One region of the Mastigocladopsis repens PCC 10914 genome, then DNA from elsewhere that is predicted to be linked to it. Evidence: predicted binding sites of a transcription regulator. Region 1 holds the regulator's gene; each other region holds the start of a gene.

The links. Region 1 encodes HrcA, which represses chaperone genes, less so after heat shock. Its sites were predicted from a motif close to TTAGCACTCNNGANTCNNGAGTGCTAA; they were not measured.
Region 2: the regulator HrcA is predicted to act here: its motif matches at 1,848-1,874, upstream of groL (chaperonin GroEL).
Region 3: the regulator HrcA is predicted to act here: its motif matches at 1,941-1,967, upstream of groES (co-chaperone GroES).

Annotation. Positions count from the first base shown of each region.
Region 1 is NZ_JH992901.1:308,259-311,543, reverse strand. It holds gene MAS10914_RS0103505 (rhodanese-like domain-containing protein) at 1-251, shown strand, start outside; gene hrcA (heat-inducible transcriptional repressor HrcA) at 651-1,742, shown strand; gene MAS10914_RS0103495 (hypothetical protein) at 1,849-2,529, shown strand; gene MAS10914_RS0103490 (hypothetical protein) at 2,534-3,214, shown strand; gene MAS10914_RS0103485 (DUF4258 domain-containing protein) at 3,278-3,285, shown strand, end outside.
Region 2 is NZ_JH992901.1:2,440,111-2,443,395, forward strand. It holds gene MAS10914_RS0113025 (alpha/beta fold hydrolase) at 1-359, shown strand, start outside; gene MAS10914_RS0113030 (MraY family glycosyltransferase) at 429-1,508, opposite strand; gene groL (chaperonin GroEL) at 1,908-3,285, shown strand, end outside.
Region 3 is NZ_JH992901.1:1,957,434-1,960,718, forward strand. It holds gene MAS10914_RS0110785 (NIL domain-containing protein) at 1-74, shown strand, start outside; gene MAS10914_RS0110790 (response regulator transcription factor) at 259-906, opposite strand; gene MAS10914_RS0110795 (ferredoxin) at 1,262-1,738, opposite strand; gene groES (co-chaperone GroES) at 1,985-2,296, shown strand; gene groL (chaperonin GroEL) at 2,400-3,285, shown strand, end outside.

The sequences.
Region 1 (3,285 bases):
CCCAAGAGTTGGCGATCGCCCACCTTGATGGCTTTGTCAATCTTCCCTTAAGTCAATTTCCTGACTGGGCAGATCAAGTCAACACTCGCTTAAATCCTCAGGCTGAAACCCTTGTCCTGTGTCATCATGGCATTCGTTCTGCTCAGATGTGTCAGTGGTTAATGATTCAAGGATTTACAAATGTGAAAAACATTGCTGGTGGAATTGATGCCTATTCAACGTTGGTTGACCCTTCGATTCCTCAGTATTAGCTTGTGTTTTGCACCAACGGACCTGCTTTGAGTTTGGGATTGCAAGCCTAAGTATCCTGAGCACAAAAAACATTGGCACTCTACCTAAGCATATTGTTTAGCTGTTAGGAAATTAGTAACTTGAAATACAGCGACTTCAAGAATCATATGGAATTATGCATAAGTAGGGGGCTATTTTACTTAAAATCCACAAGCTTTTTCAACAGAGTTGCGCTGTATTAAAAGGCTCTTTCTTCTAGGGCAGTACTGCAATCTTTACTCTTGTTGACTTCTATTTACGTATTCCTGTAGAAGCCAACAGCTTGCTATCTTGCTTTACTATTATTAATCCTTTTCACAGTTATCTCCACAAATTTTTGCAAGCTTTGCTTAAAATTCGGCTTTAGTAAAAAATTCCTTATGCAAGTCCAGTTAACAAATCGTCAACAGCATATACTTTGGGCAACGATACGTCATTATATAGCCACAGCAGAACCTGTTGGTTCTAAAGCTCTTGTTGAGGAGTACAACCTTGGTGTTAGCTCAGCAACAATTCGTAATGTAATGGGCGTGTTGGAAAAATCTGGGTTACTCTATCAACCTCACACCTCTGCCGGACGCATACCTTCCGACTCTGGCTACCGCATCTATGTTGACCAGTTAATTACACCATCTGAAACTTTAGCACGAGAGGTAGAACTAGCACTACAAAACCGCCTCAAGTGGGAGGATTGGAGTTTGGAAGCTCTACTGCAAGGAGCGGCGCATATCCTAGCAACCTTAAGTGGTTGCATTACCTTGATTACCATGCCCCAAACTGCAACAGCAGTGTTGAGACATTTACAACTGGTGCAAATAGAAACGGGACGGGTCATGCTGATTGTGGTGACGGATGGATATGAGACACATTCAGCAGTGATGGATTTACCGCCAACTCAGGAAGATACACAAGCAGATGCAGATGTCATCGACCGTGAGTTACAGATTGTATCTAACTTTTTAAATAGTCATTTACGGGGGCGAAGCATCACTGAATTAGCCAACCTGAAATGGAGTCAATTAGACCGAGAGTTTCAAATATATGGGGAATTCTTGAAAACCTCACTTGCGGAACTCGCCCATCGCACTCTGACTCCATCTGCGACACAAATTATGGTTCGCGGTGTTGCTGAAGTTTTGCGTCAGCCAGAGTTTTCTCAATTACAGCAAGTACAAATGCTGATCCACCTGTTGGAAGAAGAACAAGACCAGCTGTGGCGGTTAATATTTGAAGAACAACCGGAGGCGGAGGAAGTGGGTAAACCACGAGTCACGGTTCGTATTGGTGCAGAAAATCCTCTAGAACCGATACGCACTTGCTCGTTGATTTCTTCCACTTATCGTCGAGGTTCTGTGTCACTGGGTAGTGTGGGAGTTTTGGGACCAACGCGCCTAGATTATGAAGGTGCGATCGCAGTCGTGGCTGCTGCTGCTGATTACCTGTCGGAAGCTTTCAGTTATTTCAATCCCTAGTACGGATTTATGAATTTGGGCGCTCTCAAACCTATAAAATAACAGCATATCAATGATGCAACTTGTAGCGGCACAATTGGTGAATTGGTAAGAACCAGCTTGAATCATGGTCAGAAAAATTGCCTTTGGGATGCTGTGGCTAGGATTTAGTACCTATGCCTTTTTCTTTGCCCCTCCTAATCAGCCAGAGACATTCGAGTTAATTAAAAATCTTTCCACTGGTAACTGGCAAGGGATTAACCCCTTAGTGGTGGCACTCTTTAATATTATGGGCATCTGGCCTGTTATCTACAGTTGCCTAATATTTTTTGATGGTAGAGGGCAAAAAATTCCGGCTTGGCTGTTTGCTTCAGCTTCTTTTGCAGTTGGGGCTTTTGCTTTACTACCCTACTTAGCCCTTAGGGAACCAAGTCAAAAGTTTGCTGGCAAAAAGAATGCTCTTTTGGCGCTTCTTGATTCTCGCTTAACGGGTATCGCTCTGGCTGTAGGTACAGCTATTATAGTTTCCTATGGTGTAGGGCAAGGAAATTGGGGAGACTTTATTCAGCAATGGCAAACAAGCCGCTTTATCCATGTGATGAGCTTAGATTTTTGCCTACTTTGCCTATTGTTTCCAGCTTTGTTAGGAGATGATATGGCGCGGCGAAATATGAATAATCCTCAGTTGTTCTGGTTAATAGCATTCATACCGCTATTTGGTCCGTTGATGTATTTATGTATGCGTCCACCTTTACGAGAAACAAGTGGAGAGATAATACCAACTCAGCAACAACCCGCTGAGAATTAAGATTATGAATAGAAAAATAGCTCTTTGGTTATTGTGGGCTGGATTTATCATCTACCTTTTGTTCTTTGCTCCTCCACTGCACTTAGAAGAAACTCTGACACTGCTGAAAAATATCTTCACTTTGAATTGGGTAGATATAAATCCAGTGATCCTCTCTCTATTCTCCCTAATTGGTATGTGGCTGTTCATTTACAGTGGGGTTCTGTTCTTTGATGGTAGGATGCAGTGGATTCCTTTCTGGCCCTTTGCTATAGCGTCAGTCGCTTCGGGTACGCTTGGTCTTATACCTTATTTGGCTTTGAGGGAATCGAATCAACAATTTTCTGGGCGCAAGGATGCTTTTTTACAGGTGTTAGATTCTCGCTTTTTCAGTGTTACCGTCAGTTTAAGCACCCTTGGTTTGATTGGTTATGCTTTTCTTGGGGATTGGATAGGTTTTTGGCAGCAGTTTCAGAGCGATCGCTTTATGAATGGCATGAGTTTAGCATTTTGCCTGTTTTGCCTACTCTTCCCAACTGTCCTTGGGGATGATATGGCGCGACGAGGTTGGAATAATCCTCAGATGTTTTGGATAACCGCGCTTGTCCCACTTTTCGGTCCACTTGTGTATCTTTGCCTGCGTCCAGCGATACTGGAAAATGTTGCTCAACAAACACCAACATCTTTTGGCAGCAGTAGGGCGTGATAAGTTCTGGGGTGTAGTTAATACTGGGGTGCAACCAACAGCACTCGCCAGTAAAATAGTTCCATGACACT
Region 2 (3,285 bases), 2.1 Mb from region 1:
GGATCTTTACCGAAGAGTTGTACTCTACCCCAGGAGCAATAAAACAGTTCATCAACATAGCGAGTGAGTACCCATTCCTACCGACAACTCATGGACTTTATCATCAAAGCCGAGCTATCCTCAACAGCGATACTTTAGACCGTCTGACACATATTTGTTGCCCTACACTTGTTGTGGTTGGTAAGCAGGACATTTTGACTCCGGTAAAATTCTCTGAGCAACTTGCTCAAGAGATTCCCAATGCCGAACTTGTCGTTCTTGAGCGTGGTAGTCACGGCTTCTTAATCGAGTGTGCAGATACTGTGGCTACAGTTATGTTCAACTTCCTCACCAACCATAGCCAAAATCGCAGACACTAAGCTATCAAGAAAATGAGGTCAACAGAAACGTGGGGGAGAAAATGCCACCATCACTTCCCCCATTCCTGTTTACGCTGCTCGTATCCTTTGCAAAATGGTAAAGCTCAAAAGGAGAATAATGCCGATGGTTGTGGCAAGTATCTGTACCAAAGTCATGTTTTGTAATCTCATTGCCAGCAAGTTGCAAACTAAGGTAACAGACCAAAGAGTCAGCGCGGCGTGACGTTGAGACAAGCCCCAAGCTAGCAAGCGGTGGTGTAGGTGGTCTTTCCCAGGAGTACTGAGAGGATTTTTACCCGCCATCAGTCGCCGCACAAACACTTGAGTGGTGTCGAGTACTGGTAACAGTAAAAACAGCACTGGTGCTACTAAAGAGACAACCGTAGGAGCTTGGAGATTCCCTAAAATACAAGTAGCAGCTAACACATAACCAAAAAAGTAAGCTCCGGCATCACCCATAATAATGCGCGAAGGGTGGAAGTTATGACGCAAGAAGCCAAGCGCCGCTCCTCCCAAAGCTGCTAGAACTAACGTCGCTGCTGCACGGTTAGGAACTTGAGCTGAAACTGCTAACAATCCCATGGCGGTGATAAAACTGACTCCTCCCGCCAAACCATCCATACCATCCATTAAATTAACAGCATTAGTAATTCCAACGACCCACAGTACTGTTAATAATACTGATAACGTAGAATCGATGGGAGTTCCAAAAGAAACTTCAATAGTGATACGATTAGCAACCAGCAATAAAGCTGTGAGTATCTGAATTAACAATCGAACCAGCGGGGGTAAGCCGAATTGGTCGTCGATAAAGCCCACAAGAACTAATATCGAACCCCCTAAAAGAATAGTCTGTACCTCAGCCAGCACTCTTTCGAGTTCAATAGGTCGTAAGAGACTAGCTAGTACGACTGCGGCAATCACTCCGGCATAAATAGCCAGACCCCCTGCATTAGGCAAAGGTTCTCGGTTGAGCCGTCGCGCGTTCGGCTGGTCAGCCCAACCAACGCGCAAGGCAAACTTGCGGACTGCCGGAATCAAAAGCCAAGTTACACTGCAAGCTAAAAGAAACGTAAATACTACCGCCAACCAGCCGGAACCGCTAGGGTCAGCAATACCGAGGGACCGAAGGGAGCTGTATATGTTCATCTCCCGATTGAACCATTATTGCCACTTTGCATAAGCATCAACTGTATATTAATCAATTTTTTCCTAACTAACTGTAACCTTATAAAAAGTTGCTTCTAATATAAAATCATTTGAGAGGACAGGGTATCGGGTATGGGGGGTAGAGGCGCACTCCCTTACGCCAGTCGAGGTGTAGGGTATAGGGTAAGAAGATTATTTTTTATTTTGAACTTTGTGCCTCCTGAGTCGGAGTTGCACACTCCGCCTAGCGTGTCCGGTGGGCATATTTTGAATTGTCACTCGCCCCATACTCTAAAATTACCTTCTGGAATACAAGTTGGTATCAATGACTTGAAGTCATTAGCACTCTTGACCGCTGAGTGCTAAATTGTCTATTGGAAGCGCTAGAGAACACTAAACATGGCAAAAATTGTTGCATTTAATGAAGAATCGCGGCGGGCATTAGAACGAGGCATCAATGCTCTTGCCGATGCCGTGAAAATTACCTTGGGACCAAAAGGTCGTAACGTTCTGTTGGAGAAAAAATTTGGGGCACCCCAAATTGTCAACGATGGTATCACCGTTGCCAAAGAAATTGAACTAGAAGACCCGCTAGAAAATACTGGCGCAAAACTGGTCCAGGAAGTGGCGTCAAAAACAAAAGATGTGGCTGGGGACGGCACTACCACCGCCACTGTGTTGGCGCAGGCGTTGATCAAAGAAGGTTTGAAGAATGTCGCCGCAGGTACTAACCCCATTGCCTTAAAGCGGGGAATCGACAAAACCATTGAGGCGTTGGTACAGGAAATTGCAGCAGTAGCGAAACCAGTAGAAGGTGCGGCGATCGCTCAAGTTGCCACAGTTTCAGCTGGTAACGACGAAGAAGTCGGCAAAATGCTGGCTGAGGCGATGGAGAAAGTCACCAAAGATGGTGTGATCACCGTTGAAGAATCTAAGTCCCTAACAACGGATTTAGAAGTTGTCGAGGGGATGCAGATAGACAGGGGTTACATCTCCCCCTACTTCATCACCAACAATGAACGGATGACGGTGGAATTTGAAAATGCCCGCATCCTGATTACCGACAAGAAAATCAGCAACATCCAAGAGTTAATTCCTGTTTTGGAAAAAGTTGCCCGTTTGGGTCAACCCTTGCTGATTATCTCTGAAGATGTGGAAGGGGAAGCTTTGGCAACTTTGGTGGTGAACAAAGCGCGGGGTGTGCTCAATGTCGCCGCCATCAAGGCACCTGGGTTTGGGGATCGCCGGAAAGCAATGTTACAAGACATTGCCATTATCACTGGCGGACAAATGATTTCCGAAGAAATCGGCTTAAGCTTGGATACCGCTTCTTTGGAAATGTTGGGAACTGCCCGGAAAATCACAATTGACAAAGAAAACACCACCATCGTTGCTGCTGGTGAAAACACAACAACAGACGTGCAGAAGCGAATTGGTCAAATTCGCAAACAACTAGAAGAAACAGATTCTGAATACGATAGAGAAAAACTGCAAGAGCGCATCGCCAAGCTAGCTGGTGGCGTTGCGGTAATTAAAGTGGGTGCGGCAACAGAAACCGAACTCAAAGACCGCAAACTACGAATTGAAGACGCTCTCAACGCTACCAAAGCGGCTGTGGAAGAAGGTATCGTTCCTGGTGGTGGAACAACTTTGATTCACTTATCCAAGAAGATAGCGGAATTTAAAAACAGCCTCGACGCCGAAGAAAAGATTGGCGCTGATATTGTAGCGCGATCGCTCGAAGCCCCCTTGCGTCAAATTGCAGACAATGCTGGTG
Region 3 (3,285 bases), 1.6 Mb from region 1:
GCGCCTTAACCTACCTTAATGAACTGAATTTAGAAATTTCGCACCAATTCATTACTGAAGAAGACGGTTGGTAAGTTAAGTTCTGAGAAATGAGTGCTGAACTAGGTAGCTACTCAGGGGTTAGTCAGGGCGCAATACTGTGCGCCCCTACGCACTCAACACTTAACACTCAGCACTCAGCACTCAGCACTCAACACTTAGCACTCAACACTTAGCACTCAACACTTAGCACTTAACACTTAGCACTCAACACTGTTCTTACGCCATTTGATTTTCAATTGCCCATCGCGCTAGTTCAGTGCGATTGTGGAGATTGGTTTTGCCCAACATATTGGACACATGGCTTTCTACCGTGCGTTGGCTGACATTTAATTCTTCAGCAATTTCGCGGTTAGCTAAACCTCTAGCCACAAATTGCACGACTTTGAGTTCTGTTGGGGTTAACTGTACATCAAAGGGAACTTGGATGCGGGAACCGTTTTCCCCTCCTTTTGCTTGGTGTTCTTTCCAGCGAATGGTTTGCTTCAGAGAAGATTCTACTTGTGCTACCAATTCTTCTGGCTCAAAAGGCTTGACCATATACACATCAGCACCTTTATTCAGACCTTTAACTCGGTCTGCGCTTTGTCCCTTAGCTGAAAGGAAGAGAACGGGAATCCAGCTGGTGCGTTCGTTTTGCCGGACTTGTTCGACAAAAGTATACCCGTCCATTTCCGGCATCATCACGTCGCAAATGATCATGTCTGGAATATCCTGCTCTAAAATTTCCAGTGCTTCTCGACCATTTTCAGCAGTGATAACATCATAACCCCGGAATTCCAAATAATCCTTCACCAGCAAGATGAGGTTAGGGTCATCATCAATCAGTAGAAGTCGTTTGTGATCTTTCATGCTGGGTTCTTTCATAGCAGTGGCACTTATCGCGCTTGATCCATCAAGGTCTTGAATGGTCATCCTCTCTGGTGGATTAAGGAGGTGTCGTGCTTTTTCCCACTTAACTTGCCTTTGCTTCATGAAATCCCAAAAGTGGTTGTCATTTTTGGGAATTTATGTACCAACGGCAAAATTCCAGTAAGGATACGTAGAGCAGTAGTATTTATAATGCGTTATTATATATCGCTTTGAAAGTTGCGGGTTAAAAAACACTGATTAAATAATAATTATTCAGGTTAACAAGTAAGTGTTGGACTCAAGATGCTCCCAGATCACCATTAACCCGCACTTTCATTTGTTTACTACTGTGCCATATCCTTGCGGGATGTTAAGCTTCTATAAGCTTTTCACGACGAACTAGGGAACTTTCTGGCAAAGGATGGGTTAAAAATGCATATTCTTCTACCACCTTGTTGCCTAATAAGTGTTCTCGTATAATCCGCTCAATGACTTCCGGGGTTGTTGGGCGATACCGCACAGCAGCATCCGGGTAATCCTTTATTATCAGTCTAGAACAGCAAACTGGCAAGCCGTTGACTTTATTTCTAAAGATGCAACTAAGACTGCTCTCTTGCCCTTGGTGAAGATTTAGCTGTTTGAAGCGCTTTTTCAAGTATTCCCAAAATCGCAAACGAGCTTGTTTTGAGAAGCATTTAGAAACTGTCTGGACAGCGTAGATAAAAATGTCCCTCTGAATTTTCGACAGTCCTAAAGTTTCTGTAGAAATACTTAGGGCTTTATTCGCTGGTGGTTTAGTGGTCTGTTGTATCTGAAGGCAGGACTGGATCACTGTAGTGTTACTCAATTCGCGGCTCCCTGATTACTGTTCTATATCAATTTCCCAGCTTTGCAAACAAAGTTGCCCATATATCCATATTCGTCATTTACGGAGTAAAACCTGAAAGCTCAGAAAAGTTGAGTATTTATACCCAGGAAAGAGAGTGCAAGTAAAGTTCGGGAACCCGTACAAAAGAAAATGTTGCTATTGCATACTACCCTTCGGTACATTAGCACTCAGGAGTCGAGAGTGCTAACAAGGCGAGAATTTGGTATGGCAGCTGTATCTCTAAGCGTTTCTACAGTTAAACCCCTGGGCGATCGCGTATTTGTCAAAGTGAGCGCCGCTGAAGAAAAGACCGCTGGTGGTCTGTATTTGCCCGACAACGCAAAAGAAAAACCCCAAGTAGGCGAAGTTGTCGCTGTCGGCGATGGCAAGCTCAAAGATGACGGTGCTCGTCAGTCACTGGATGTCAAAGTGGGAGACAAAGTTCTCTACTCTAAGTACGCTGGTACCGACATCAAACTCGGAACCGACGAATACGTCCTGCTTTCTGAAAAAGACATTCTAGCAATCGTTTCATAGTCATTGGTCATTAGTCATTAGTACAAGACTAATGACTAATGACCAATGACAAAGGACTAATGACAAAGGACTAATGACAAAGGACTAATGACAAAGGACTAATATGGCAAAGCGCATTATCTACAACGAAAACGCACGTCGTGCCCTAGAAAGAGGCATGGATATTCTGGCTGAGGCTGTAGCCGTTACCCTCGGTCCTAAAGGTCGGAACGTAGTGCTAGAGAAAAAGTTTGGCGCACCACAAATTATCAATGATGGTGTGACCATTGCTAAAGAAATTGAATTGGAAGACCACGTCGAAAATACTGGCGTTGCTTTGATCCGTCAAGCGGCTTCCAAGACCAACGATGCTGCTGGTGATGGCACCACAACTGCGACCGTTTTGGCTCACGCAGTGGTAAAAGAAGGCTTGCGGAACGTTGCAGCAGGTGCAAATGCCATTTTGCTGAAGCGTGGTATTGATAAGGCTACCAACTTCTTGGTAGAGAAAATCAAAGAACACGCTCGTCCTGTAGAAGATTCCAAAGCAATTGCTCAGGTTGGTGCAATCTCTGCTGGTAACGACGAAGAAGTCGGTCAGATGATTGCCGAAGCAATGGATAAGGTGGGCAAAGAAGGTGTGATTTCCTTGGAAGAAGGGAAGTCCATGACCACCGAATTGGAAATCACCGAAGGGATGCGCTTTGACAAAGGCTACATCTCTCCCTACTTCGCAACCGACCCTGAGCGGATGGAAGCAATTTTCGATGAGCCTTTCATCCTGCTGACCGATAAGAAAATTGCTCTGGTACAAGACCTAGTACCAGTACTCGAGCAAGTTGCTCGTGCTGGTCGTCCTCTGATGATTATCGCCGAAGATATCGAGAAAGAAGCTTTGGCAACCCTGGTTGTGAACCGCCTGCGTGGTGTGCTCAACGTGGCTGCTGTGAAAGCTCCTGGCTTTGGCGATCGCCGCAAAGCGATGCTGGAAGATATCGCCGTCCTGACTG